3 regions of the Alteromonas sp. OM2203 genome follow, and region 1 is predicted to be linked to each of the others. Evidence: predicted binding sites of a transcription regulator. Region 1 holds the regulator's gene; each other region holds the start of a gene.
The links. The regulator sigma-54, encoded in region 1, starts transcription at its own class of promoters, with help from an activator protein. The targets are predictions, from matches to a motif close to GTTGGCACGNNNNTNGNNT.

Region 1 (10,059 bases):
TTCTCGATCAGAAAGGGTTCACGTCTGACGATTTCGCATTGTCACACCCGGGGGGGAGTCTAGGAAGAAAGCTGTTGCTTAAAGTGCATGACATCATGCTTACTGGTAGCGATATTCCGCTTGTTAGTTTGAATGCTTCAGTGGCTGACGCACTTCTTGAAATTTCCAAAAAAGGCCTTGGGATGACGGGCGTTATTGCCTCTGATGGTACACTTACTGGTGTATTCACTGACGGTGATTTACGCCGAATTCTAGACGCTCGTATTGACGTTCACGGTGCCTCGGTTGAAAGTGTAATGACAAAAGGCGGTAAAACAACCACTTCTGAGCAACTCGCTGTAGAGGCGCTTAACTTGATGGAAGCCCATAAAATCAGTGCGCTTATGGTAACAGATTCTCAGCGCAAACCCGTGGGAGCCTTTAATATGCATATGCTACTCAAAGCGGGAGTGCTATAAATGCCAGCAACCTTATACACAGAAATGAATGACACACTTTTCACTCAACTATCGAAGATTAAATTATTGGTATGTGATGTGGATGGTGTGTTTTCAGATGGCCGAATTTATTTAGGCAATGCGGGCGAAGAACTAAAGGCCTTTCATACGCGAGATGGCTACGGCGTCAAAGCCTTGGTAAGCCATAATGTTAATGTCGCTGTCATCACGGGTCGTCGTTCAGCCATTGTTGAAAACAGAATGAAAGCATTGAATGTGGCGCACATTATTCAAGGTGAGGAAAACAAGGCCGAGGCTTTGAGCGCACTAATGGAAAATCTCGAACTAAATGCCGATGACGTGGCAGCAGTTGGCGATGATATGCCTGACACAGGTATGTTTAAGCATGTAGCAGTCAAGATTGCGGTTGCCGATGCGCATCCTTTTGTCGCTAAACAAGCCAACTGGATTACCACACTCCCGGGGGGGTTTGGTGCGGTTCGTGAAATATCGGACACCATTTTACAAGCCAAGGGTGTGGCGAATGAAATATTCGGAGCAAGTGTATGAGCCAATTTGGCTTTAATCGCTTAGGACTCAGTATATCTTCGCTTTTTATTCTAGCGATGTTGATGTATGTACCAACATGGATGGAAGAGGAGCCAGAAGCGCAGAGCAGTGGTGAAAATGACGCATTAAAGCCCACTTATAAAGCGAAAAATTTAACCACGACCCTCTACAATCAAGAGGGGGAGCTGAACCATAAGGTTTTTGCTGAATCAATGGAGCATTACGACCAACTAGGTTTTGTCTTGTTTCAACAACCTAGATATACCCTTTATACCGAAAATGCAACGTCTCCTTGGGTTGTTACGGCTAAAGAAGGCACACTCTACAACAACGAGCTTATTCAGCTGGAAAATCGCGTTGTTATTGAGAACCAAACGAGCGATGATTTTGTCCAAAGCTTATCAACCGAATATATTCAAATAAATTTGGACACCAAACAAATGACTTCTGACCAGCCCGTTGAAATACAAGGTACTCAGTACGTTATTTTGAGCAATGGGTTTAACGCGAATTTACGCACACAAGAATACGAGCTATTAGATCATGTACAAACCACTTATTCCCCTAGCAACTAGCCTTTTTCTTGCCATCGCTAGCGGTGCGGTGATCGCGAGCGAAGACGACTTTTCGCAGCCCATAAAAATAGGTTCAAACACCCAGTTTATTGATGGGAAAAACAAGACTGCACTTTATAAAGAAGACGTTCTCATCACACAGGGTTCACTACTGATTGAAGCGGACGAAGTTGAAGTTATCGCCAGTGAAGGTAGCGGTCGTGAAATTTTCATCGCTAGAGGCAAACCGGCGAGCTACTCTCAAACTTTAGAAGACGGCACGCCTGTTTCGGCAAAAGCCAATGAAATTCGTTACGAGGTTATTAACCGCACCATTTCTCTCGCTGGCAATGCCGAACTTCAGCAAGACACGAGTAAAGTGCAAGGTGACAACATTACATTTGATATGATTACCGAGCAATTGCTTGCTACTGGCGGCAGCGGAGAAGATGGTGAAGGTCGCGTTACGACGGTATTTACGCCTGACACCATTCGTAAAACATCGAAAAAGCAAGACAAAGATAGTGAGGACAACAAATAGCCATGGCCACTCTTAGCGCAACTAACCTTGCTAAGGCTTATAAATCTCGTCAAGTGGTGAGAGACGTTAGCCTTTCTGTTTCTACAGGGCAAATTGTTGGTCTTCTTGGTCCAAACGGCGCTGGTAAGACCACCACGTTTTATATGATTGTAGGTCTGGTACCCCTGGACAAAGGCAAGATTGAAATTGACGAAAACGAGCTCACTCATCAACCCATGCATGAGCGCGCACGCCGCGGAATTGGCTACCTTCCACAAGAGGCATCAATATTTAGAAAGTTGACCGTTCACGAAAATATCATGGCAATTTTGCAAACTCGTAAAGATTTAAATTCACACCAGCAAGAAGAAGAAGCTGACGCACTACTTGATGAATTTAATATCAACCATATACGTAATAGTGCGGGTATGAGTTTGTCGGGTGGTGAGCGACGCCGGGTGGAGATAGCACGAGCGTTAGCGGCAAATCCACAATTTATTTTATTAGACGAACCATTCGCTGGTGTTGATCCAATATCAGTTAATGATATAAAGAAGATAATACAACATCTTCGTGATAGAGGAATTGGTATCCTTATCACTGACCATAACGTACGAGAAACATTGGATGTTTGCGAAAAAGCGTACATTGTGAGTCATGGCGAGCTTATTGCGCAAGGAACAGCGGAACAGGTTTTAAGTAATCAAAAAGTAAGGGATGTATACCTAGGCGAACAATTCAGGCTATAGTTAATGTAACCGAATTGTCATTTTTCAATTTCGCTCTGGTATATTCAATTTAGAGCATTTAAATAAGACGTAGATGAAACCATCTTTACAGCTAAAATTTAGCCAACAACTTACCATGACACCTCAGCTTCAGCAGGCTATTAAATTGCTGCAGCTGTCTACTCTTGATCTTCAACAGGAGATTCAAGAGGCGCTTGACTCTAACCCACTGTTAGAAGTTGAGGAAGGTAATGACGAGCCTCAATCAGAAAAGAACAATCTCGATAATGATGATGGAGCATCAGAAGCGTCTGCTACTGCATCAAGCGACACCCTGGAAGCCGGAGATGCGTTAGAAAAAAACGATCTCCCTGACGAGTTGCCTATCGACAGTACGTGGGATGAGTATTATTCCGCATCTTCAGCGCCAGCGCCAGGTCCATCAAGTGATGATGAACAGATTTTCCAAGGCGAAACTACTGACGATATTCAAGAACACCTTTCTTGGCAGATGCGCCTGACCCATTTCTCGGAAACTGACCGGGCAATTGCAACGGCGATTATTGACTCGATTGATGAATCTGGCTATCTAACCGTCTCTCTTGAAGAAATTCTTGATGCGGTAAACGATGATGACTTAGAAGAGCCTATAGAGATGGACGAAGTAGAGTGCGTATTAAAGCGTATTCAAATGTTCGACCCCATTGGTTCTGGTTCACGGACACCTCAAGAGTGTTTAATGGTTCAGCTTCGCCAATTTTCAGACGATACGCCGTGGCTCGCTGAAGCGAAGCAGTTAATCGAAGAGTACTCTGACCTTCTTAGTAGCAAAGACTATCGCACGTTAATGCGTAAGAGTCGCCTGAAGGAAGATCAGCTGCGTGAGGCTATGCGTTTGTTACAAACCTTGAATCCTCGCCCAGGTAGTGCTTTAGTTACTAAAGAGCCTGAATATGTTATTCCTGATGTTTCAGTCGCCAAAAAGAATGGTCGTTGGGTGGTAGAATTAAACCCCGACAGCCTGCCTAAATTAAGCGTGAATCAACAGTACGCTGCGATGAGTCGTCGTGCAAAGAACAGTAGCGACTCTCAATTCATCCGCTCACACATGCAAGAAGCCAAGTGGTTCATAAAGAGCCTAGAGTCACGCAATGAAACCCTGATGAAGGTTGCGAATTGCATTGTGCAGCAGCAGATGGGTTTTTTCGAGCACGGCCCGGAAATGATGAAACCAATGGTGTTAAATGATGTCGCAGAAATGGTAGATATGCACGAATCGACTATTTCTCGTGTGACGACGCAAAAATACATGCACACACCACGTGGTATTTTTGAACTGAAGTACTTCTTTTCAAGTCACGTTGCGACAGAGTCTGGTGGTGAGTGTTCATCCACCGCTATTCGAGCATTGATCAAGAAGCTGGTGGCCGCTGAAAATGTTAGCAAGCCGCTAAGTGATAGCAAGATTGCTTCATTGTTGGCCGAGCAAGGCATAAAAGTCGCTCGGCGGACAATAGCAAAATACCGGGAATCGTTATCGATCCCGCCGTCGAACCAACGCAAAAGCCTTATTTAAACGGGCTCTATAATATAAGGAAGACGAAATATGCAAATCAACCTTACTGGTCATCATGTCGAAATCACCGACTCTTTGCGTAATTATGTCGATACGAAGTTCAGCAAACTTGAACGTCACTTTGATCACATTTCTAATGTGCATGTCATCCTGAACGTTGAAAAATTAAATCAAAAAGCCGAAGCGACTGTTCATTTAAGTGGCGCAGAAGTATTCGCATCCTCAGAAAACACCGACATGTATGCGGCGATTGACAGCATGGTTGATAAACTCGACCGGCAAGTAATCAAGCATAAGGAAAAACTGAAAAAACATTAGTAGTTAATTAAGCATGGACATACAAGCCATCGTAAGTCTGGACCGCACTGAATGTGCGGTTCAGTGTAATAGTAAAAAACGAATTCTTGAGATAATCGCAGATATTGCCGCCAAAAATAATGAGAACATCGACTCGGCGACGGTACTCAACAGTCTAATGTCTCGAGAGCGTATGGGAAGCACGGGTATCGGTAACGGTATTGCCTTGCCTCACGGACGTTTAGCGGGTCTCGATAAAGTAATTGCAATTGTCGTAACCTGTACACCGGCTATAGATTTTGACGCCTTAGATGAAAAGCCGGTAGATATATTTTTTGCTTTACTGGTTCCTGAAGAGCAAACCGAAGGGCATTTACAAACCTTGGCAACAGTTGCCGGTAAACTGAGCGACAAAGAGACGATTAAGGCAATACGCCGCGCTACAAAGAGCGATGAGATCCTCTCTGCATTATGTTAATTTCTAATGCCCGTTTGTATTTGGGCAATTGAGCCGTTTCAATCGATAACGCAAACAAGATAAAACCAGTCTATTAGGGAGAAATGAGGTGAAGCTGATTATAATCAGTGGTCGTTCGGGTTCTGGTAAATCTGTGGCGCTACGAGCACTAGAAGATTTAGGCTATTACTGTGTTGACAACATTCCGGTAAATCTACTCCCTACCCTCACTCACACGGTTGTTGATGAATACGATCAAGTCGCGGTGAGTATTGATGTCAGAAATTTACCTAAGAACCCTGATGACCTAGTCGAGATACTTGATTATCTACCCTCATCTTGGTCGATGACGATTGTTTATATCGACGCAAGCGACGATGTACTCGTCAAACGCTTTAGCGAAACCCGTCGTCTTCATCCTCTCGCCAAACTTAACAAATCACTTTTTGAGGCAATAAAAGCCGAATCTGCACTACTTGCGCCTATTGTAGAAAGAGCAGACCTGTATTTAGATACTGATAAGCTAACAATACATCAACTCGCGGAGTTAATTCGAGAGCGCATTCTTGGTAAAAAAAGCTCTCGTCTTGTATTGGTATTTGAATCATTTGGCTTCAAACACGGTATACCAAAAGACGCCGACTATGTTTTTGACGCACGCTTTCTACCAAACCCTCATTGGGAGCCCGACCTTAAGCACCTTACTGGCCTTGATGCACCGGTAGAAGTCTTCTTAGGCTCACAACCAGTGGTAACCAAGTTCATTTGGCAAATTCAAAACCTGATAACCACATGGCTACCTCATTTAGAGCGCAACAACCGAAGCTATGTCACCGTCGCAATAGGGTGTACCGGCGGGCAGCACCGCTCGGTATATATCGCTCAGACTTTATCTAAAACCTTCGGCGAAATTCATCCAGATGTTCAAATTCGCCATAGGGAGTTAAACCAATAATGACGATTCAAAAAACGCTCACTATTGTAAACAAGCTCGGCCTGCATGCTAGAGCAGCTACACAGCTTGTTAAACTTGCAAATCAATTTGACGCCAAGATCATTCTGAAAAAAGGCGACAAGGAAGCCGACGCCAGTAGTGTTCTTGGCTTAATGATGCTGGAAAGTCATCAGGGTGAGCAAGTCGATGTTATTGTTGACGGTGTTGATGCCACAGACGCGCTTGCTGCTATCGAGCAGTTAATAGAAGGCAGGTTTAATGAAGACGAGTAGTCACACGTCTAATTGATTACTTAATATACTTTCAGTCTGGTATTTATCAAATCTTGCGCAAAAGCTATGCAATTGTCATGACAGGATCATTATAATTGCGATACTCTACGGCCACTTAGGCGTTAACGCCTGCACCGTTTATTTTTTCACCCTATAGGAATAACGCCTTATGGCAGAAGCGCTTGTTTCTAAATACGTACAAACACAGCTACGCACACTCAATGCTGCGTTAGTAAACGGGCAATTTGTATCTGTACGTAAGCTTCTGCTCGAATTGCCCCCATCTGATGTTGCCCACATACTTGAGTCGAGCCCCAGCCGGACTCGTGATGAGCTTTGGGAGCTGATTGATAGCGACTTTCACGGTGATATTTTAGAAGAACTATCTGATGATGTTCGAAACGGTATTATCACAAAGATGCTCCCCGCCAATGTGGTTGATGCACTTGAAGAAATGGATACCGATGACTTGGCAGAAACGCTGAGTAGCCTTCCTGAACCCGTGTTGGCAGACATTCTTGATTCAATGGATGCACAAGACCGCGTACGTGCAGAGCAAGCGCTATCTTACGGTGAAGAAACCGCTGGTTTCATCATGAACACCGATACCATTACCTTGCGTCCAGATGTAACCATTGATGTAGTTCTTCGCTACATTCGCTTAAAAGGAGAGTTACCGGAAAATACAGACACCTTCTATGTGGTTAATAGAACGGATAATTTAGTTGGTATTATTCCCGTGGCCCGTTTGCTCACTGCTGACACTGACGACAAAGTATCAGACGTTATGGACGAAGAGTCGGAAGCCATTCCGGTAAACATGCCAGATGATGAAGTGGCAAGCCTGTTTGAGCGTTATAATTGGCTTTCAGCGCCGGTAGTTGATGAAAATCATCGCTTAGTGGGGCGAATTACCATTGATGACGTAGTTGATATCATTCGTGAAGACGCTGAACACTCAATGATGAGTATGGCGGGTCTTGATGATGATGAAGATACCTTTGCGCCTGTTATGCAAAGTACTAAACGCCGTTCCGTTTGGCTGGCAGTTAATTTAGTGACTGCGCTAATGGCTGCAATGGTAAGTGACTTATTTGAAGCCACGCTAAGCCAGCTCGCCGTATTAGCTATATTAAATACTATCGTACCGAGCATGGGCGGCGTGGCTGGTAACCAGACACTAACTCTTGTTATTCGGGGTATGGCGCTCGGTCATGTAAATGCCAGTAACTCGCGTTGGCTTATCAGTAAGGAAATCTCTATCGGCTTTTTAAATGGGGCAATTTGGGCTGTGCTTATTGCCTCTGTTATCGCACTCTGGAAGCAAGATTACATGCTGGGCGTTATTATCGCCTTTGCGATGATGGTAAACATGATTGCGGCAGCGCTTGCCGGCGCAACCTTACCCATGATCATGAAGCGCCTTAAAATAGACCCAGCGCTTGCTGGAAGCGTTATTTTAACTACGATAACCGATGTGGTTGGTATCTTTGCCTTTTTAGGTACGGCAACGCTGTTTTTAATTTAAGCCTAAAAAACAATCATCCTTAATTAGGATCTAGCAATTTTTGATATTATGCGCTTAGGCAATTAACGAATTGGCTGTATACCCATTAATATTCAGTTTGTATCCGACACCCCATACGGTTTGTACTAGCTGTCCGCCATTTTCAATGCTGTTAACCTTATCAAGTTTAGTGCGTAGACGATTAATATGGGTGTTTACCGTATGTTCGTACCCTTCGTGATTATAGCCCCACACCTCGCTAAGTAGTTGGTTGCGAGAAAAAACCTGATTGGGATGACGACAGAAATAATTCAACAAGGTGAATTCTCGTGCTGTTAGTGTCAGCAATTGCCCATTAATCGTCACGCTGTGATAACGCAAGTCGACGCTAAGCGGGCCTATCTCGATACGCTCGTCACTACCACCGGAAGCTCTCGTGTTTTCGTGGTTAGGCATACTTCTACGCATATGAGAGCGAATACGTGCTGAAAACATACGTTCGTCAAACGCACCAGTAAAGTAGTCATCAACACCCGCTTCATAATAATTTGCCTCATCTACCTCTGTGTAGACCTTATCTGCTAGAGACATATCACTTTCAACAGCCACTACCCAGCTTTCGGTATTAGCGTCTACAAGAGTTTTAATACGCTGCAGGCACATAGTATTACTGTGCGATTCAACAATAATAAGTGAATACTGCTGCGCCTTAAGCAACGACTCTGCGGATTGAAAATTAGAGACTGCGTCGTAAAGAAAACTATGCTTACTTAAGCATTGCGATATATTTTGTTGAAACTTATTTCCAGTGTAGATGATAAGGATCATAACTCGCTCCTAATTCGCCAATAAAAAACAAGACCCGACCCTTCGTGTTTTTATTTCACATTAATAACAATTTTTTGATTGATAAATAAGCACCAAAAATTTTTAACAATATCGTCATTTAGCGATACAAAACTGTGTTTTTTTTGTGATAGTTCTGTGATGAATTAAAAATTTTACTGCCCTAAATTCTTATGCGATTTAAGCCATAAACAAGGACAATAAAATGAAATTCACTAAACTTGCTAGCGCTACCCTACTGTCGCTTGCAACAATTTCCGTAAGCCAAGCCGTTATATTAGATGTTGAAATTACTAACTTAACCCAGGCGCAAAGCTTTACGCCGCGCTTAGTCATAGCTCACGATGACACAGTTGACGCTTTTGAGGTCGGACAGCCAGCTTCATCGGCGTTAGCGTGGCTTGCTGAAGCGGGGGTTATTGATGATGAGCAAAACGCTGATTCAAGCGGCGCTAACTTTGAGGCGTTATTGGGCCCTGTCGATACAGACAATGGCTCAAACACATGGCATCGTTTTGGCGGCCTTCTAGCCCCGAAAGCAACATTAAGTTATCCGTTCGACACAATGGACAAGCCTTATCTTTCACTGCTGTCTATGCTGATACCGACTAATGATGCCTTTGTAGGTATGGACAGTATTGAAATCCCTACTGAGCCTGGCACCTATACGTATTATCTTAATGCGTACGATGCTGGCACTGAGTTAAACGATGAGCTAAATAGTGCTCGTACTGACGTCGTTGAAGCTGGTACAGGAAATGCGCTGGGTGGATATGGTGTTCCTGGTGTCGCTGGCGGCGGTGCGCCTACTCGTATCGTCGACTTAGGTACGGGCGGCACAGGTGTGGCGGCACAGGTAGTTAACGGTGAAATAGAAGATGGTGAAGATGGCCCAGTACACATCCACCGCAATGCGCTTGGCGATACTGATAGCGCCGCTGGTGCCAGTGATCTGGACTCTACCGTACACCGTTGGTTAAACCCCGTTGCACGTGTTGTTATAACTGTTCCTGCATCTTAAGGAGCCATTAAAATGACTAATAAAATAGTAAAACTCAGTACGTTATTGATGCTATCGGCTCTTTTAGCGGCGTGCGGCGATGATGGTGATACAGGACCTCAAGGGCCAGCTGGTCCTCAAGGTGAAGCTGGAGTCGACGGTCAAGATGGTGCCGATGGCGCAGACGGCCAAGACGGTTCGAACGGGCAAGACGGTAGCAACGGTAATTCAGCGGTTTACACAGTTCAAATTACCAACTTAACTTACTCTCAGCCCTTTGCACCTGCCGCCGTCATTTTACACGAGTCAGGCTTCCATTCATTTAGTGAGGGCGAGCCAG
Region 2 (10,059 bases), 320 kb from region 1:
TCTAAACCTGCATCGCCAGCAGGCAGGTTCATTCGAATATCTACCTCTGCAGTCTGTTGCGGAGAACCTGAAGAATCAGGAATACGCACTGGCTCTGTCGTACTTAATGCAACAGAGGCACTAGTACCATCCGCGTTAACTGGAAAACCGAGCAGGTTGTCACCATTACTATTTACAACGAAATTGTCGCTGTCTAATTTAAACTGACCCGCTCGCGTGAAAGAGAAATCTCGCGATGTAATTTCAGGCACCGTAGCAAAGAAGCCATTGCCGGTTATCGCCAAATCTAGCGATGTATTAGTGAACTGAAGACTACCTTGTGAAAACTGCTGAGCAACCTCTTGAGTTAAAACACCATCACCCACTTTTGTTTTGCCGCCTGCAAGAAGAGATGCTGCATAAACATCACCAAATTCAGCACGAGACTCTTTGAAGCCAACCGTGTTTACGTTTGCGATGTTGTTGGCTGTTACGTCCAAATCTTTTTGTGCGGCTGAAACGCCACTCAGTGCAATATTAAAAGACATTATTGATTCTCCTACTAACTGCCGATTTGAATGACGTCATCAAGATTGATACTGACATCACCATCCAAATTTAAAATTACCCCTTGGCCTCTATTTGCCAAACTTACACTTCCAACATGACGATTAACTGCAGTGTTTAACTGAACACCTTCACCATTTAGCTCTCCGGTGGCACTGATAACGTATTCACCAGGAGCCATTAAATTGCCATGTTTATCTTTGCCGTCCCATTCAAACTCAATGTTGCCAGCACTTTGCGTACCTGCGTCAATGGTTTTAATTACTTCGCCAAATTGGTTTTCGATACTTATCGTCATGTTTTGAACCGTCTTTTCGTTCACAACCACACCCGACAAACCGTCTCCTTCAGAGGCCATGAAGCCAACATTGCCTTGAACAAGCACGTTCTGACCTATCAGACTAGATGCTTGGAGCGCCTGATTCGAGGTCATTGAAGCAGCAAACGACTCGAATTTTTCATTAAGTTGGGATATGCCATCAGCCATCGTGAACGATGTCATTTGCGCCACCATTTGGTCATTGTCTACTGGCGCAGTGGGGTCCTGGTTGGCAAGCTGCTCTGTAAGCATCGAGAAAAAGTCTTCCTGCGTAAGCTGTTGCTCGGTGCCATCGGCAATTTTGACGGTTTCTTCCTGCCAATACATGTCAGTATTTAAGCCGGTGTTGTTTATAGTATTCACTGATTAATCCTCACAAAATTCATGCGGCTAATTATTGCCCTTGACCAAGCTGCAATACGCGACGAAAGATGCGTTTTGTTGTATCAGCTACCTGAACATTTGTTTCATAGGCTTTAGATGCAGACATCATATTTGCCATCTCTTCCACAATATTAACGTTAGGCTTATAGATGTAGCCATTCTCATCTGCCATTGGGTTGTTGGGTGCGTATTCAACTTGAAGCGGAGCATCGCTTTCAACAATACCTTTCACCTGAACACCCGCACCTTTTGACTGATCGCGCATCGCATCTTGTAACGCTGTAGCAAAAACAGGATGACGTGCTCGGTATGTCTCGTCATAGCTGCTGCTGACCGAGTTTGCGTTGGCAATATTACTGGCCGTGGTATTTAGGCGTACGTTTTCGGCTTCCATACCCGTGCTCGAAATTTGCATTACGTTAAATAAACTCATGACTATTGACCTCCTGAGCTAAGCGCTTTTTTCATGCCTTTGATTTTTCCATTTAAAAATTCGAGGCTGGCTTGGTAGCGCAATCCATTGTCTAAAAATCGATTTCTTTCCGCTTGCACTTCCACCGTATTGCCGTCTCCGGTATCTGGCTGAGTTGGCACGCGATATTGCATGTCAAAGTTTGCCGCTACAGACGAAGGATTGCCGCTTAAGTGGCGATCATTTGTCCGCACTAAGCCAGAAGAAGCACGACTAGATGAATGGCTTGATGCCTCTTGCATTGCAGACTGCATCGCCTTGTTAAAGTCGATATCCCGCGCTTTGTATCCAGGCGTATTCGCATTCGCTAGATTCCCTGAAATCACTTCCATACGCTCTGTGCGTATCTTTAGTGCTGACTCGTGAAAGCCAACCAGTTTATCTAGGTTTATAGCCATACAATGACCTCTGACTTACTTAAAACATTTCATGATGACAATATAAGGAAAATACGGCGTCGCTTATTTTCGTTTAACTGTCGTTTGTGAAAATAGTTAGCAAGGCAAATGCCATAATGATTTTTTGACGGGAATTTTGAGGAAGAGGGTTCGAACTAACCAAAAAAAACTTTGGATATTCAAACCCCTAAGTTAGATCATTTTTTTTGGTAGTAGAGTCCAGGGTGACACTTGACCATACTATAGGTAGAGCTCGCAGCACTAATTGACTCGGAAGCGCCAAGGAAAAGTATGCCTTCAGGCTGCAGTTGCCCGGCAATTTGTTGCAGTATGCGCTGTTTTACGTCAGCCGAGAAGTAAATCAACACGTTGCGACAAAAAACGATATCAAAACGGCCCAGCGCAGCATAGCTTGTAAGCAAGTTAAGACTTCTAAATGTCACCATGCGACGTACTTCAGGTTTAACCTGCATCATGCCGTTGTCGCCTTGTTGGAAAAAGGCTTGTCTACGCTGAGGCGATAAACCTCTGGCAAGAGATAGTTCGTCATAAAGTCCAAGTTCGCATTTTTGCAGCATTTCCGATGATAAATCGGTAGCAACAATTTCAACACCAGCTCTCAGAGCGCCGGGTCGCTGTCGTTGATATTCAAGAACAGACATGGCAATAGAATACGGCTCTTGTCCCGAAGAACACGCGGCACTCCAAATGCGGATCCTCTGATTCTTAGATGAAAGTGAGGGAAGCAAGTTATTCACAAGAAGATCAAAGGGATAGTTGTCGCGAAACCACAGTGTTTCATTGGTGGTCATCGCATCAATTACGCTTTGAAGCAACGCTCTGTCAAACCCGCGAACCACGACGTCAATCAACTCATCAGCGGATTCATACTTGTGCTTGTAAAGTAAAGAAGCTAGTCGGCTGCGAACGAGGTACTGCTTATTTTCACCAAGCACTATCCCACATTGCTTCTCTAAGAACTCCCTGAACTTCAAGTAGCTTGCTGGCGAAACGTCTTTATTAGCCAATCCTATATTGCTCCGTTATTCGCACTCTGTCATCAGCCATTTTTGTACCGCGGTAGCCAGTTCATCAGGGTGAAATTTAGCGATGAAATCATCGGCGCCCACTTTTTGAACCATTGCTTGGTTGAACACGCCACTCAATGAGGTGTGGAGAACAACGTGCAGCTTTTGCAATTCAGGCGTATTTTTTATTTCCGCAGTGAGGGTATAACCATCCATTTCCGGCATCTCAATATCTGAGACTAAAACACCAACACGTTTGGTAACGTCGCCATATTCCTCTGCAATTTCTTTCAACCTGTTTAATGCTTCCAGACCATTTTTAGCAAGCTCTATTTCAAGCCCAAGGGATGTAAGTGCTTTTCTAACCTGGTTTCTCGCCACAGATGAGTCATCGGCAATAAAGATTATTTTATTTTCTTGACCTTCGGTTGTTAGCCCTTCGGCCACTTCTGCACTTACCTCTGCGTTAAGAGGTGAAATCTCGTTTAGTATTTTCTCTACATCGAGAATTTCAATAAGTTCATTTTCTACCTCTGTCACCGCCGTTAAGTAGCTGGCGCGGCCAGTTCCTTGTGGAGGAGGCATAATCGCATCCCAGTTTGTATTGATAATCCGTTCAACAGCACCAACCAAAAAGCCTTGTACAGAGCGGTTGTATTCAGCGATAACGATAAAAGCATTAGAAATATCTTCTATTCTGCGGCCTTTAGTGGCCATACTTAAATCGATAACCGAAATGGTTTGCCCACGGATATGCGCGACCCCGCGAACCAACGGGTTGAGCTTTGGAATTGCGGTTAAAGGAGGGCATTGAAGCACCTCACGTACTTTGAACACGTTAATGCCGAAGCGTTGACGGCCATTAAGTCTGAACAGCAGCAATTCTAAGCGATTCTGTCCAACGAGCTGAGTTCGTTGGTTAACTGAATCTAAAATACCCGACATAGGTCACCTCTAAAAATACTGGGCATGATCATTGCCTCTGATAGTAAAGATAGACAATATCACTAAATTTTTGCAGGTCAAACGACAGAAAAATGACGCTTGGTGTCATTTTAGTGTGTTTAGTAATCTCAACCTTCGTTGAGTTGTTATACCTGCCATGGAATCAGCGCATATTGAACTTCAATACGCGCTTTACGATTTAATCCAATGTGTCGCTGGACTGATGTTTTTAAGCATAGTCAAAAACTCATAAACTGAACACGAAAAGTCATGATGAAACGAATAAACAAAAAAATATACCTGTTGCTTACCCGATTGCTTTCGTTTGTGTTGCTTGGAGCATGTTCAACGAGCTGCCTAGCAGCACTGTCTAATCACGAAAAAGTAGAACAAGGCGCCAGACATTATCTTTTGGCTCAGCTTACTGATAATGCGCAGGATACTAACATTGATGTCGATGTTGTGAAGATAGACGATCGGATAAATATTCCCAATTGTCCAACAGGCTTTGAATACCATGTTTCCCAAGAAGCACTGAGCCAGTCCTATATTTCAGTTCGAGTTAGTTGCCAAAATAACGACTGGTACTTATTTACTAGTGGTCAAGTGACTCGCACGAAGGAAATAGTAGTTACACAAGGCGCAGTAAGCCCGGGAACGGTGCTTACATCATCAAATTTAGCGCTGGCTAAAGTAGACATAAGACGACTGCGCCACACCGCATTTACCGACATGGATGGACTTATCGGTGCAAGAATGAAACGAAGAGTGACAGATGGCCAAGCTATTCAATCAAATATGCTATGCTTCGTGTGTAAAGGCGATAGAATAACGATTACTGCAGAAATTGCAGGAATGGAAGTTAAGACTGCCGGTATTGCCCAACAAGACGGCGTTGTAGGTGACAACATTAAAGTTTTAAATGCCAGTAGCAATAGGGCGATTATTGCAAGAGTCGCGAGCCCTGAAGAAGTCGTGATACACTTGTAAAAGGCCCGGTTATTTTCTACTTTTTTGTGCATAATTTTGCTAAAGAAATTTGCCAAAAGGCCGATAACTAAACTGAGGCAAAAAAGGTAGTGAGGACTTAAAATGGCAATTAACAATATAAACAATGGGTTACCTAAAACACCTATTGACAATGGGAAGGTTGCGCAGCAAAACCAGACGCAACAATCTCAGCAACAAGCTTCGGCGCAAACTGCGCAGACCGCTCCTGCTCCACGTCAGGATTCTGTTTCTTTGACTCAATCGGCACAGCAACTTAGTCAGGTGCAGAAAAAAGGTTCTGAAGCACCTGTGAATCAGGAAAAAGTCGATCGCCTTAAGAAAGCAATTCAAAGCGGCGATTACAAAGTTAACCCTGAGGTACTTGCGAATAAAATAGCTAAGTTGGAATCAGAAATTTTTAGTACTAAATAATCGCGCTAGACAAAAAACAGAGAAGACGTGTGACAGAACATAGCAGCCAAACAACACAAGCGATTACCAAGCAGGTAGAGCAACTCTCTACGCTTGTTACTTTGCTTGAAAAAGAGCTTCAGTTGATCAGTTCTCGCGATGCAGAGTCGTTAATGAACCTGCTTGATGAGAAGACGCAGCTGCTATCTGATATACAAACGCTCGATGGGCAAATTGAGCATATTATTCGCGACAAAGGGTCGTTGTCAGACAATGACGAGCTGTTGATGGAACAAGCGAACCGTCTTCTCGACGATTGTAAGTATCGAACACAAATCAATCAAAAAGCCGTAGAGCAAGGACAGCTGCGCCTCACACATTTACGCAATTTGATGATGGAAGTTCGCGCGAAAGAATCGCTCACCTATGACAAAAAAGGCAAGCCCAAGGGTGGTACGCTTGGGTCAGGCGTCAGCGCCTAGGCATAGCTTTCTCATCTACGATATGTGTGCTGGTTGAGAGAATCTCTGTTCAGTGGGGTAATGCACTTCACGCCCCCCACTTTCTACTTTTCGTCACAGCGTCTTAACATACACGCCCTAGTAATACTTAACGTCTTTTACTCTTCTTGGTTTAGCCGTAGACAGATAAATGTTGTAAACCTGCTGCATGTCGAGAGAAAGTTCAGTTACATAGGTGTCTTCTCCTACCGGGTATGCCTTGACAACTTCTGCGCCTCTAATAATTCCTTCAACAGTAGAACGTAAATTTTCGCTGTCTACAACAAGGCCAGAAACAGACTGACTCCCTTCAATTTTTTGACCATACACCTGCTCGGTGAGCTCTCGATATGCATCTAATTTTGACGCTTTCATGGCCATAATAAGTTTCACACTGTCACTGTCACCTTGTTGGGAGGAAATCGGCGCGTACCCAACAGCCTTCAAAACAGGGTAAGAATCAGGCTCAACAGTTTCCCACTCAACATGCTTATCAACGATGCCACAGCCGCCAGCGCCAAGCACTAAACCAAGAACAGCCGCTTGAATAATAACTTTAGATTTTTTCAATTTACGCAAATACATACGCTTAAACCTCAACTTGCATCGCTAATCTATTAATGATGAGTCGCATTTTATCTAGCAAAAATCACTAACCCTGCAACCTTGTGCTAAGAACGTGGACCGGCCTTAGCCTAACCTATCTGTAACCGTTAATTTACGAGCATGTAGTCAATGCGTTTGCTTTCGCTGCCGCAGTCTACTCACCCTATCTAACGTAAAGCTTTGATCAACATAGTTGGCTAACTAACTAGCAGCCTTATTAACAGTAAGGACTAGCAATATATGCGCCTATTTTGATCAACTGAATAATGGCGTTATTACTTGGCACTGTTCTCGCATAGTTCTCACGAAACAAAGGGGTTTAATCATACGCATGAGCTTATCTACAATAGAGGTGTGCGGTGCAACACATTAGCAAAACAACACTGGCAAGAATTTTTAATATCGCTGTGGCGCTAGTTTGCCTTCTAGCATTTTTTATTGGGCAAGCGCATGCCGCGTGGTATGAAGCCACTGGACAGGCTGTTGTCGTAAATGGTAACAAATCAGCTGCTAAACGAACAGCTACACAAGAAGCACTTAAACAAGCAATGCTCTTTGCTGGCGCGTCTGTACAAAGTGTTGCAAAGCTAACAAACGGTTTACTTGAGAACGAAGAAATGACCATACGCTCTACCGGCGAAGTAGAGCACCTTGAACTTGTTGATGAAATATTTAATGGTGATGTGGTGACCGTTAGAGTAAGAGCCGACATTTTTCCAAAGGGAAAGATCTGTTCTGCTCAACATGACGAAAAGCACTTTGCGACGACCCATTTCAGAATAAGGAATAGAGCCCAATTAACACAAGGGAATATTCCTCATTTCGACAAAGCTTTTACTCAACGATTTGCGGACGCTATGCAAAACCAAAGTGAAAACTTAAAAATTTCATATATTGCTCCTCACACTGCTAAATTCGACAGCCGCTATACCGACCAAAATATACGCACGCTCGCGGCGCAAGGTAATACTCAGTTTGTCATCATTGGTGTAATCAACGATTTAAGCATGGGTAAGGAAAAAGGTACTTCTCTCTTCTCACCTTGGCGTAACAGTGTCCCTCGCCGCGTTTTTTCCATGTCGCTGCAATTATATGATGGAATCAATGGCGGACTTCTTTTTAATTCAACTTACCAAGGAGAGGAAGAATGGACATTTGATAGATTTGAAGATGTTGATGAATTCTCATCAACTTTTTGGCTATCGCGATATGGACAGGCAATTGACGGTGTAATAAGTGAAGCGGTAGAAGATATAAAAGAATCTACCGCTTGTCAGCCCATTACAGGCAGAGTAATTGACGTGGTAGACAATCGTATTTCTGTTTCTTTGGGCCGAGACAACGGTATCTCTGAAAAAGATGAAATGTATCTCTACCAAGCAAAAGAAGTCATAGATAACCGCGGCAGGAAATACCTCCAATACTCGCTTTACCCCGGTACATTTATCGTAGAAAGTGCATTTAGCAATTCATCAGTAGTCATCTCTGATGCAGGGATAACGGCAAATATTCAAAATAACGATTTTGTAGTTAAAAAGTAGGTAAAGTTTTTTAAATCGCTTAATTAGGAAATTTGGTTTCTGCCAAACGTCATGCTATATCTATAACAAAGTATTATTTTACATACTTATCCTTCAAGGTAAGAGAGATACCTTGTTTTAGACTTTCGTATAACCTACTTTGTTAATCTATGACCTTTCATCTACTCGCATCGAGTTGTTTAGCACTTATCGCATTATTGCAGGCCGCTCAGCAAATCGAGCGGCATTACACTATTGAGTTCTCTCAACTTGAAAGGCAAGTAACCGAAAAATTTGGTGCTGATAAAGCCCGTCATGTGGAGGCGCTAGCTCGCACCCTAAGCAGTCTTGAAAATAAAAGTACTAATGAGCAGCTCATCGGCGTAAATGCTTTTTTTGATGAACATATCCAGTATGCAACCGACGATGTCGTATTTAATGAAAAGGACTATTGGGCTACGCCATCTGAACTTTTTGGTCATTCGCGCGGCGATTGCGAGGATTACGCCATTGCAAAGTATATAGCTCTGCTACACTTAGGTGTTGATAGTGCTAAACTTCGGTTAATTTACGTTAAGGCAAAAATCGGTAGAAGCCGAGTAACGCAAGCGCACATGGTTTTAGGATACTATGACTCCCCTTCATCAGATCCTCTAGTGCTAGATAGTTTAGTGTCGAACGTTTTACCCGGCTCTCAACGAACTGACCTCATACCTGTATTTAGTTTCAATGACTCAGGTATTTGGCAACCCGGTCAAAAAACGCAAGTTTCATCGTCAACAAGCAGACTGTCACGGTGGCGAGATGTTATTGAGCGTATGAAGAAAGAAGGGATTAGCAGAAGGTCATAAATATTTATGTCAATAACAAGAGAATTATGGCTAGCGATTTTAGTCGTTGTCCTTGTTGCAATTGCGGGTAGCGTGTCTATTCATGCTTTCACCACGAAGCAATACGTAGAAGAGCAGCTTTATTCAAAAAACGTGGATAATGCCAGCATGCTTGCACTTACTTTGAGCGGCCTTGATAAGGACTCCGTTTCTCTAGATCTTTTCATCATGTCTCAATTTGATATTGGCCACTATGCTTCGATAGTTCTGCAAAAGGCGGATGGCGAAATAGTGTCAGCTCATCGTAATAAAGAACAAATAAATGCAGATACGCCTGCATGGTTCGCAAAGAATTTTGCACCTGATGTAAAACTGGGTATTGCGCAAGTAAGCGAAGGCTGGGGACAATATGGCACGGTTTACGTTGAGACGGACACGAGCTTTGCTGTCGCTTCAATGTGGCGCGCCACTCAACGACTTATTATCGGACTGTCCCTTCTGGGACTTATTACCGGTATTATCGGAGGATGGGCACTCCGTTTTATTATACGCCCACTCAACGGCGTGGTTGCTCAAGCTGAATCATTCCAGAAAATGCGCTTTATCCAACTACCTGAACCGCGAACACTCGAGCTAAAGCGGGTAGTTCGCGCAATGAATTTCTTAGCAGCAAATTCCAAGAAAATCATGGAGGAAGAAAATACGCGGCTTGATATTCTGCGCTATCGCACTCAGTTTGACGATGAATCGGGCTTAGCAAACAGAGACTATTTTATTTCCATACTAAAAGGTCAACTCGCCTTTCGTGATTCTGAGGGCGTTAACTGCTTGTTCTTCATGAGGTTCACCGAAGGAAATGGCTTCCTTCGCTCTCCAGCTAATATTCGCAAAAAGAGAATTCGCGATTTCATAGCAGAAATCAATGATAGCCTCACACTTCATCATCATCTTTTCAGCGATAGCCGAGTAGCAAGGATGCAAAAGAACGAGTTTGCCATCCTTCTCACTGAAGCTCACAATACTGCCGAGATATCTAATGCTCTTCATGGTGCTTGCTTAAGTGCATTTTGTTATGAAGGAGACCCAAAAGTCTTTCAATCAGTAACAAAA
Region 3 (10,059 bases), 940 kb from region 1:
AATAACGCTAGTGCGGCGCGTTGATAGCGCACGCAAGAAGGTTTAAGAGGTAAGATTTACCGAATAACAGGTAAGAACGCTAGTGAGGTTTAAAGACACCTATCACATTTTCGTTTGAGCGAGTTGCAGCACTCACTTTCTCGTCGGTTTGGGCTTCGTTGTAGCCACACGCTACGCACTCTAACTTTTCAACATTATTTTCATAATAAAGTGAAATAGTGTCTTGCTCTTGGCATTTTGGGCAGGTTGCTCCAGCAACAAAGCGGCGTTTTACACGATTTGACATACATACACCTTTAAGAAATTTCGTCGTTATTATACCGTGAAATACTATGCGTTGATCAGCTTTTACCTTAAGTTTTTGATATTATACGCGCCCTTGTTTGTTCCATCACAGGTTACTCATGATTAAGCTTTCTAACGTATCGTTACTGCGCGGTCGTAAAATGCTGCTAGAAGACGCGTCTGCGCAGGTTTTTCCGGGCCATAAAGTGGCGCTAATTGGCAGTAATGGTTGCGGGAAATCCACCCTTTTTGCGCTATTACGCAATGAGTTAAGCGTAGATGCGGGTGATTGCAGCGTGCCGAGTGACTGGCGTATTGTGAGTGTGGCACAGGAAACACCGGCTACTAACAGAACTGCGATAGACTATGTTGTTGATGGCGACAAACATTTACGTTCATTACAGGCTAACCTAGAGGCCGCTGAAAAAAGCGGTGATGGCGTTCAAATTGGCCAAATACACGGTCAATTAGAGCAAGCTGGCGCGTACGATGTTGAATCCCGAGCGGCGACGATCTTGTCAGGCCTAGGATTTACCAATACCCAGTTGAGTGCGCCTGTAACAGACTTTTCCGGCGGGTGGAGAATGCGCTTAAATCTGGCGCAGGCACTACTTTGCCCGTCAGACCTTCTGCTGCTGGATGAACCAACAAACCACTTAGATTTAGACGCCGTTATATGGTTAGAGAAGTGGTTACAACGCTATGCTGGCACTCTCCTGTTGATATCTCACGACAAAGCTTTCATTGATAACACCGTTGCTCAAATTATTAGTGTAGAGCAGCAAAAATTGATTACTTATACGGGTAACTACTCAGCCTATGAGACCCAGCGTGCAGAGCGTATTCGCTTGCAGAATCTAGAGTATGAAAAGCAGCAGCAAAAAGTAGCACACTTGAATTCGTTTATTACGCGATTTAAAGCGAAGGCGAGTAAAGCAAAGCAGGCGCAAAGTCGTATTAAGCAGTTGGAAAAAATGGAAACTTTATTGCCTGCGCATATGGCTAGCCCCTTTAGCTTCTCTTTTGCCCCACCTACTGCGTTGCCCAACCCGCTCGTGCAAATGGAAAAGATCCAGCTGGGGTATGATGATCATATCGTACTGCAGCAGGTGAAATTAAACTTGGTGCCAGGCAGCCGGATTGGGCTTCTAGGGCGCAATGGACAAGGTAAATCGACGCTTATTAAACTACTTGCTGGTGTACACTCGCCTAAGCAAGGTATTTTCAATACTGCTAAGGGTCTAAAAATTGGCTACTTTGCACAGCACCAATTAGAAACATTGGATGCGAATGCCACGCCGCTTTTGCATTTGCAGCGTATTGATGAAAAAGCAACAGAGCAACAATTACGCGACTATTTGGGCGGTTTTGGATTTAACGGTGATGAAGCGTTAGCCCCTGTAGCACCCATGTCGGGCGGTGAAAAAGCGCGTCTTGTGCTGGCATTAATTGTTTATCAAAAGCCAAACTTGCTGTTGCTGGATGAGCCTACAAACCATTTAGACCTAGAAATGCGCCATGCGCTTAATATCGCCCTTCAAGGTTTTGAGGGTGCCATGGTACTGGTATCGCATGACCGCTTCTTGCTTTCATCGGTGTGTGAAGATTTCTACTTGGTAGATAGCGGCGAAGTAGAGCCCTTTACAGGTGATTTAGATGATTATCGAGATTGGATTTTAAAGCAGCAAGCAGCAGAAAAAGCTAAAGCTAACAGCGAAGCGAAAATTGCAAACAGCGATGATAAAAAAGCAGCGCAGCAAGAAAACGGCGTGCAAAATAAGCCGGAACGTAAAGTAGACCGTAAGGAAGAAAAACGTCGGGAAGCCGAGTTTAGGCAAAGTGTCGCGCCGCTTAAAAAAGCCATTGAGAAACACGAGAAGGCGATGGAAAAATACAGTGCAGCACTTGCGGAAGTCGAACAGTCTTTAAGCGATACATCCCTTTACAGCGATGATAAAAAAGCAGAGCTTTTAGCCTTGCTCGACAAGCAAACTCAACTCAAGCAGCAGCTTGAAGAGGAAGAGATGGCCTGGTTAGATGCCCAAGAACAAATTGAGCTAAAGCGAGAAGAGTATGACAATGCAATCGCTTAATCTCGAACCTGGTGTGTTTTGGGACTACAGTGTGTCCCGCTACACCAAGGGAAATATGGCGCCACTTGCAATATTACTGCAAGATAATCACAACGTTAATGTAAACGTATTACTGCTAGTAGGCTGGTGTCTTGAGAACAACTTCATTATAAACCTGCCTCAACTTAAGGCGGTAATAGAGGCCTCAAGTTCCGTTGAAGAAAAACTTAAGGTTCATAGAGCCAAACGTAAAGCGGCTCACCCTGACAAGGGGGCAGGCCCGGCCGTTTACGCTGCGCTGAAAGCTGAAGAGCTTGAGCTTGAGCGCGAGCAGCAGCGCGATATCGTAGCTGCTTTTAATGAACAATCAGTGGTTCATCTAGGGCAAGCTCAGTTGACGACAGGGTCGGTATTTAATGCGTCTGTGGCCGCGTTTATCAATGCATATGGTCTTCGCGATAATGCTGAAGCCCGTCGTCTTGTCAGCCTAGTGATTAAAGAATTATCGTAAAAGAATAAGAAAATAGAATGAGTAAATCAGCGCTTTCACATGGAAAGATTGTAAAAAGTAGCTTTAAGGTGCCTGGATGGGCCAAGAACCGCCATGTGCAGACGATTTGGCCGCGCTTCATTCAAAAGCGTTTACCTTTGTCTTACCACATGGAGCGATTAACACTACCTGACGATGATTTTGTCGATGTTGCTTGGGGGCCTAAGCCACAAGAAACCTCGGGGATCGTTGTTATGTTTCACGGTCTCGAAGGCAGTATAAGGTCGCATTACGCTAACGATATGATGGCTCAGCTATCAGTCAATGGGTGGCAGGTGGTGATGATGCACTATCGTGGCTGCAGCGGCGTACCGAATCTTAAAGCAAGAGCGTATCACAGTGGTGAAACGGAAGACCCGAGCTTTTTCTTAGAGTGGCTGCACGAGAAATTCCCACGAATCCCAAAAGTGGCTATTGGTTTTTCTCTTGGCGGAAACATGTTGCTGAAGTTACTCGGTGAGCATCCAGCTCAAAAATGGCTAAAGGCCGCTGTTGCTATATCTTCTCCGCTCAAGCTTTCCGAGTGTGCAAAGTCTATTAACCAAGGCTTTTCAAGGGTATATCAGAAGTATCTGCTTACCAGTATGAAAGACACACTGCGCAAAAAGATGGAGTACATCGACTATCGCAAACTCATTCAGCTAACGAAAAGCGATGTAAATAATATTACCAGCTTTACCCAGTTTGATGAAAAAATCACGGCACCCCTTCACGGTTTTGCTGACGCCCAAGATTATTATGAAAAGTGTAGCGCTTATCATTTCTTAAGTGCAATTCACTGTCCCACGTTAGTACTGCACAGCATTGATGATCCGTTTATGAACCATCTTATTGTGCCCAAAGAAGAAGAGCTTGCCCGCAATGTAACGGTAGAGCTGAGCGAGCGTGGTGGACATGTAGGGTTTATGCAAGGCTCTATACTGAACCCGAAAGTGTGGCTGCATGAGCGTGTGAAACGCTTTGTCAGCGAAGCGTTGCCCGTTAATTCCACCTGTAGTTATGTAAGCCGCTAAATCGCGATGTTTTTGTCGTAAAAATTGCAATCTACGTTCTTAACGAGGAGTTTTAATGATAGTTCCCATCGACGCGCTAGAAGCCGATACGCTTTACAGCTTGGCCGAATCTTTTGTACTGCGCGAAGGAACCGACTATGGCGAAGAAGAAGTGTCTTTAGACGTTAAAGTCCAACAAGTCTTAGAGAGACTTAAGTCAGGTGAAGCCGTGCTAGTTTACTCAGAACTTCATGAAAGCGTGGACATAAAAAGAAAAGAAGATATTCAGCCGAGTGACGAGACTGAATAAACAAAAAAGCCGGGTCGAGCAACCCGGCAACCTTCCTGAGGAGAGGGAGGCTTAAAACGCGTATCGTGCAGTGACCTGCATAATATCCAAATCATCAATAATGCGGTAATTCGCACCGACTGCCCATTGAGGGGTGATATAGTAGTTAGCGCCTACTCTGAATGTAGCTTCGCCGTCGTCAACATCGTAGTAACCCACTTCACCCGCTAGCTCTACTTGCTCTGTAATCATTGAGCGAAGACCTGCGTTAATGCTGTAGCCTGTTTCGTCGTTTACATCACCGTCAATGCGCTCTAAGTTTGCGCCGAAATACGCGTCGGTAGTGGCATTTACAGGTAAACGATAGCCGGCGCCAAGGGTTAACATATCGAAGTCGAAGTTACCCTCTTCAAAGAAGCTGTATTCACCGTTAAGGTACCAGTTGCTGTTTAAAAGGTACTTACCGTTAACGGTCAAACCATCTGGCTCGAATGACTCGTTGTCATCAAAGTCCATCTTAGTGTAACCACCTTCCACATAACGCCAGTCTGGTTTGTCTGCCATAGCTGAAAGAGGAAGTGTAGCTGCAGTCAGTGCTGCCGTGATAAGTGTGATTGCTTTGCGCATGTGATAACTCCTTAAATGTTCAGCAGCCCGCTTAATATTAAAAAGCGTGTTTAGCACGCCCTAAACCGGACGTTGCGAACTGCCGGATTGATGAACACAAAAAACAAATTTCCTTTTGTGACATCGTTATTCTTTCCATAAAGAACTCGCATCAGATTTGATCATCAAGATGACGTTCACTAGAAACTTTGCAAAGGCTTTGCCAACAGCAGCATGTTGCTCAGAATTTTTTGTGTGAATTTCTCATAAGTAATTGATTAAAAAATAAAAAACACCCTGTGGTTTAAAGGGGTACCCCATTGATTTATGTAAGGAAGCTAAGAGATTGTGCATTCTCTAAACATTTTGGCATGACTAACTGTCTCTAAAAAACAACAGTTATCCTTTTGTCTAGGTCATCGGACGTTCTTACACACTGGTAATAGGGCCAGGTTTAAAATAAGTTTTTTCGCAAATTGTTGTAAGTAAAAGCAAAAAATCACTCCTGGCGCTCACACTATCGTGTTGGAACGCCTTTTGCTGATATGCCTACGAGTTATCCAATTTTCACCTTTGCCATTTCGGCATGGAATTCGTGGGAATTCGTGATTAAAAAGCAGGTAATCACGAGGGTGGAAGGAAAGTAGTAGAGCACCTTTTCGAGTTTGAGCAGAAGTAACCACGTTGGTTTTGTGCACTTATCCGCTGGGAAGCGACGAACCACACTTATGTTCACCATCACTTGGATGACTATTGTTTTCAAAAGGAGAGGACAAATGGCTAAGCCAGTTTTATTTTTCGACCACGTTTCACAAAAGAGTGCAAAGCATTCACGTAAACACGTGCTATCACGCATTCTTTTAGCGATGACCAGTGTTATCGCACTCGTTAATTTTCAGCAAGTCATGGCAATCGAGGTTAACGACAGCAATCAGCCTCAAAAAACGTCACCGGTTTTACAGTCAATTATCGATGCTGCGCGCGATTCGGCAACGCAAAGCTATGAGCAGGATGATCATGGATTAAACAGTAAGTTAAAAGAGATAGATTACACCACCTATCGGTCGATCCGCTTTAAGCCAGAACAGAGTTTATGGCACGGCGAGAACGACTATGAACTGCAGTTTTTTCACCCTGGCTTTTTATATGAATACCCAGTCACTATTCACACTATTGGTGGGGATAACAAACCAGAGCGACTTGCGTTTAATAGTGAGATGTTTAACTACGATGGTTCTGCATCGAACTTGGCTGGATTGACCGACGAAAAGTCTGGTTTTGCGGGATTTCGCGTTCATTATCCAATTAAGAGCGAAGGGTACAAAGATGAATTCGCGGTATTTCTAGGTGCGTCATACTTTCGCCTTGTGGGGAAAAATCAGGTTTATGGCATTTCAGCTCGAGGCTTGGCTATTGATACGGCGTTGGCGAAAGGCGAAGAATTCCCTCATTTCACCGAGTTTTGGATAATTGAGCCTAGCGAAGGTAAGCCGATAACAATTTATGCACGTCTTGAAAGCCCCTCAGTAGCTGGCGCGTATAAATTTGTCATTCAGCCAGATATTGACACTAGTGTAAAAGTGGAAAGCTGGCTATTTGCTAGAGATGATGTGAGTAAGCTTGGTATTGCACCGTTTACCAGTATGTTCTTGTATGGCGAGAACACTGAAAAGCGTCATGATGACTATCGCCCCGAAGTACACGATAGCGATGGTGTGCTTATGGTCACTCACGCAGATGAAGAAATTTGGCGACCGCTTACTAACCCAGCCCGCTTGCAGGTTACCTCTTTGAGCGATGCAAATCCTAAGGGGTTTGGCATGCTTCAACGCGATGATGAATGGGATAATTATCTAGATGCCGAAGCCAATTATCATCTACGTCCAGGCCTTTGGGTAACACCTGAAGCTGGTTTTGAGAAAGGCCGGTTAGAAGTGGTAGAAATTCCCACTAAGTCTGAGATTCACGATAATATCGTCGCCTTTTGGACCCCCGAAAAGCCGTTTAAGTCAGGAGAGTCCCTCTACTTCGCTTATGAATTGAAGACCGTAGAGCAGAATCCATTTGTAAGTAAACTCGCGTCTGTAGTACGTACCCGTCAGGGCAAAGCTGTGCTACCCGGCGACGAGTTCAAAAACGACAGTTTAAATACTACTAGACAGTTCAGTGTAGACTTCAGCGCTCCTTCTTCAGTGTCTTTTGATGACAAGTCAATGAAGCTTATTGTGCAGGGCACTAACGGCACAATTTCAAAGCAGCGTCTTTATCCTGTTGCTGATGGTCAAGAATGGCGTGCCACGTTTTTCGTAAAACCTAAAGAGAAGCAAACCGTTGATATGCGTGCATATATTGAGCACGACGGTAAACGTGTAAGCGAGGTTTGGAACTATGTCTATCAACCAAAATAACCCCGTGAACACATCATCTAACGAGGCTAAAGCCGTACCTCAGGTTAAAAGTGACGGCGCGGTGCGTCAATCACATTTCATCTTAAAAGGAGAGCATATGCGTTTGTTCATCATGGCAATGCTGGTTATTCCAAGTACGGCGCTGGCCGGTTGGAGTTTGTACGAAATATTTTTACCTAATGGGCTGACTAATTTAGAAATTGCGCAGTTAGGATTAGGGCTTACCCTGTTTGCATGGCTATGTATGGCTTTTTGGACCGGTATAATCGGTTTCTTTCTACAACTTTTTAATATCGACCCGCTTAGCTTACGGAAAAAACAAGCGCAGCCTAGTGCTGATATGCCACTGACGCAGAAACACGCTATCGTAATGCCGGTGTATAATGAAGATACCCGTCGTATTATGGTGGGGTTCGAGGCCTGTATTCGCGAGCTGATGGAAAGCAAAAATAGCGCTCAGTTTGATTTTTACATGCTAAGTGATACCCGTGATATGGAAAAGGCCGATGCTGAACTGCGCGCTTTTACCCGTCTAAAGAAACGCTTAGGTGCGTTCTCAAATCAGGTTTTTTACCGTCGCCGCGAGCAAAATCTTCATAGAAAAGTGGGCAATCTAAAAGAGTTTTGCGAACGCTGGGGGGCTAATTACGAGTCAATGATTGTGCTTGACGCGGACAGCGTTATGACCGGAGAGCGGATGCAAGATCTTGCTCGTCGTATAGAAAAAAATCCAGATACCGCGCTAGTGCAAACTATTCCAATGCCGGTGCGCCAGAACACATTTTTTGGTCGCTTTGTACAGTTTGCGGCCCATTTATATAGCCCAATGCTTGCCACTGGATTGTCATTCTGGCAGACCGATAGCGCCAACTATTGGGGGCACAATGCCATCATTCGTATTGCGCCTTTTATGCAGCATTGCGGGCTTCCTACACTTGAAGGGCGAGCCCCATTTGGTGGCGAAATATTAAGTCATGACTTTGTAGAAGCCGCTTTATTGCGCCGTGCTGGGTGGCAGGCCTACTTGCTTACCGATACAACAGGCAGCTACGAAGAAGTACCAAGCAATATTGTTGATTACGCCATTCGCGACCGTCGCTGGGTGCAGGGCAATATACAGCATTTGGGGCTGCTTAATGTGAAAGGCCTTAAAATGGCGAACCGTCTGCACTTTTTATTTGGTGCTTTCGCTTATATTTCTTCACTCATTTTATTTTGCATGTTGGCGTTGGGCACGGCCGATGCGTTAATACGTGCAACGTCAGTACCGGAGTTTTTCGTCTCTGAGTATCAACTTTTCCCAAGTTGGCAAGTGGCTCGTCAAGACATGATGATGGTGACGATGTGGGGAACCGCAGCGCTTCTGTTTTTACCGAAAGTGCTGGGTATTGCATTAGCGTTAATTAAGCGTCGCAGCGAGTTTGGCGGAGCGTGGTCATTGATCAAAGGCGCCGTTGTTGAACTGGCCATGGCTGTGCTTATTGCTCCCCTTATGATGTTCTACCACAGCTATTTTGTGATCAGTGTTTTTGTTGGTCATTCCGTTAAGTGGGAAGCGCAAGAGCGTGAAGGACGTAAGGTACCTTGGAGCGTTGCAATTAAACATACGCAAATCATGAGTTGTCTAGCAGTAGCGTGGGGAGTCACCACATTCTACTTTACGCCCTCGCTGTTTATGTGGCTGCTACCTGTGTTAGTAGGCATGGTATTGGCCGCGCCTGTTATTCGTTTAACAAGCAGTGACAAGCTAGGCGTAATTATGCGGAAGTGGGGAGTATTCGTTATCGATCAAGAGGTTTACGAGTGCAAAGCCCTCAAGCGTCTACGCGTAGCGATGCACTATTTTGCAATTACACAGCATAAAGCAGAGGTGCCCACACTGCCAGATAATGTATGGCAAAGTATGCCGGTGCAGGCGCTTGGTGAAAAGCCTTTACCTATGCGTTACAGATTGCCAAATAGCGCCCACTAAGTATTGAGTAATACGAGCATAAAAAAACCGCACTCAATGTGCGGTTTTTTATCTATGCGGACTGGTATCAGGGAACAACAACCTTAACTGAAAGTAGTGCAGGCAAAAGCTGGGTTTCTTCCCCCAATTTGCCAACCTGTTACTGTTCAAATGTTACTGAAAATGTCACAGGAACCGTTGTTGTGATGCTTTTAAGGCCAGCAATTTTTTGAAGTGCAGCTACGCCATCAGCAAGACCGAAAGATTCAGCTTTGATAAGCGTAGGTGCTGTGGTTGATACTGATAACATATCGTCACTGACCTTACTGGCTTGCACAGAAAATGAAGTAGGTACCGCTTTACCATGTAGCGTTAGTATACCGTTCACTTTTCCATTAACTACATCACCTGTCTGAAGATTCATCATCGATTCAGGTAAGCTTGCTTCAAAGGTCGCTTGTGCAAATTTCGTTACGTTAAACAGCATCTCCTGCATCCGCTCGTTACGAATATCAATTGCCGTATTAACCGACGACAAATCCACAGCGACGCTGAGTTTACCGCTATCAGACAACGATCCCTCGAAGCTATCAAATTTATGAATTTCTGTAACTTGGGCGTTTTTCGTTGATAAAAAATGTAGCACACTGGTTTCGCCGTCAATTGACCAATCGGCTGCAGCAGGGAACGCTAGCCCACAAGTCAGCAATGCTGCCGATAACGTGCGAATACGTGTAATAATCATAGGTTACTCCTTCTACTATTGGGTTCCATCTGGCTTGATTTAACCACGACCAGAGTAATGAGGCCCAGCAACATTACCACGCTATTATACGTTGGTTAGCACGCTGCGCTATCAGTTTGATACGCGCTAATGCCGATGCGGGTTTACAAAATCATTATACT

Region 2: ACM0P2_RS04975 (flagellar assembly protein T N-terminal domain-containing protein) is a predicted target of sigma-54. The motif match lies at 6,878-6,896, and genes of this name have one in related genera.
Region 3: ACM0P2_RS19365 (glucan biosynthesis protein) is a predicted target of sigma-54. The motif match lies at 5,319-5,337, and genes of this name have one in related genera.

Annotation. Positions count from the first base shown of each region.
Region 1 covers NZ_CP183209.1:800,590-810,648, reverse strand. The annotation lists gene ACM0P2_RS03610 (KpsF/GutQ family sugar-phosphate isomerase) at 1-458, shown strand, start outside; gene kdsC (3-deoxy-manno-octulosonate-8-phosphatase KdsC) at 459-1,007, shown strand; gene lptC (LPS export ABC transporter periplasmic protein LptC) at 1,004-1,582, shown strand; gene lptA (lipopolysaccharide transport periplasmic protein LptA) at 1,551-2,102, shown strand; gene lptB (LPS export ABC transporter ATP-binding protein) at 2,105-2,830, shown strand; gene ACM0P2_RS03585 (RNA polymerase factor sigma-54) at 2,904-4,385, shown strand; gene hpf (ribosome hibernation promoting factor) at 4,416-4,703, shown strand; gene ptsN (PTS IIA-like nitrogen regulatory protein PtsN) at 4,717-5,160, shown strand; gene rapZ (RNase adapter RapZ) at 5,249-6,094, shown strand; gene ACM0P2_RS03565 (HPr family phosphocarrier protein) at 6,094-6,366, shown strand; gene mgtE (magnesium transporter) at 6,536-7,894, shown strand; gene ACM0P2_RS03555 (winged helix-turn-helix transcriptional regulator) at 7,949-8,701, opposite strand; gene ACM0P2_RS03550 (spondin domain-containing protein) at 8,925-9,740, shown strand; gene ACM0P2_RS03545 (spondin domain-containing protein) at 9,753-10,059, shown strand, end outside.
Region 2 covers NZ_CP183209.1:1,121,687-1,131,745, reverse strand. The annotation lists gene flgE (flagellar hook protein FlgE) at 1-527, opposite strand, end outside; gene ACM0P2_RS05020 (flagellar hook assembly protein FlgD) at 542-1,228, opposite strand; gene flgC (flagellar basal body rod protein FlgC) at 1,260-1,682, opposite strand; gene flgB (flagellar basal body rod protein FlgB) at 1,685-2,119, opposite strand; gene ACM0P2_RS05005 (CheR family methyltransferase) at 2,317-3,147, opposite strand; gene ACM0P2_RS05000 (chemotaxis protein CheV) at 3,163-4,092, opposite strand; gene flgA (flagellar basal body P-ring formation chaperone FlgA) at 4,363-5,082, shown strand; gene flgM (flagellar biosynthesis anti-sigma factor FlgM) at 5,185-5,514, shown strand; gene flgN (flagellar export chaperone FlgN) at 5,544-5,975, shown strand; gene ACM0P2_RS04980 (LPP20 family lipoprotein) at 6,093-6,578, opposite strand; gene ACM0P2_RS04975 (flagellar assembly protein T N-terminal domain-containing protein) at 6,959-8,140, shown strand; gene ACM0P2_RS04970 (transglutaminase-like cysteine peptidase) at 8,290-8,970, shown strand; gene ACM0P2_RS04965 (LapD/MoxY N-terminal periplasmic domain-containing protein) at 8,977-10,059, shown strand, end outside.
Region 3 covers NZ_CP183209.1:4,417,469-4,427,527, reverse strand. The annotation lists gene ACM0P2_RS19395 (YheV family putative zinc ribbon protein) at 80-286, opposite strand; gene ACM0P2_RS19390 (ATP-binding cassette domain-containing protein) at 405-2,378, shown strand; gene ACM0P2_RS19385 (TIGR02444 family protein) at 2,365-2,868, shown strand; gene ACM0P2_RS19380 (hydrolase) at 2,886-3,920, shown strand; gene ACM0P2_RS19375 (YheU family protein) at 3,976-4,209, shown strand; gene ACM0P2_RS19370 (outer membrane beta-barrel protein) at 4,261-4,815, opposite strand; gene ACM0P2_RS19365 (glucan biosynthesis protein) at 5,571-7,202, shown strand; gene mdoH (glucans biosynthesis glucosyltransferase MdoH) at 7,183-9,174, shown strand; gene ACM0P2_RS19355 (YceI family protein) at 9,314-9,898, opposite strand; gene cysQ (3'(2'),5'-bisphosphate nucleotidase CysQ) at 10,025-10,059, opposite strand, start outside.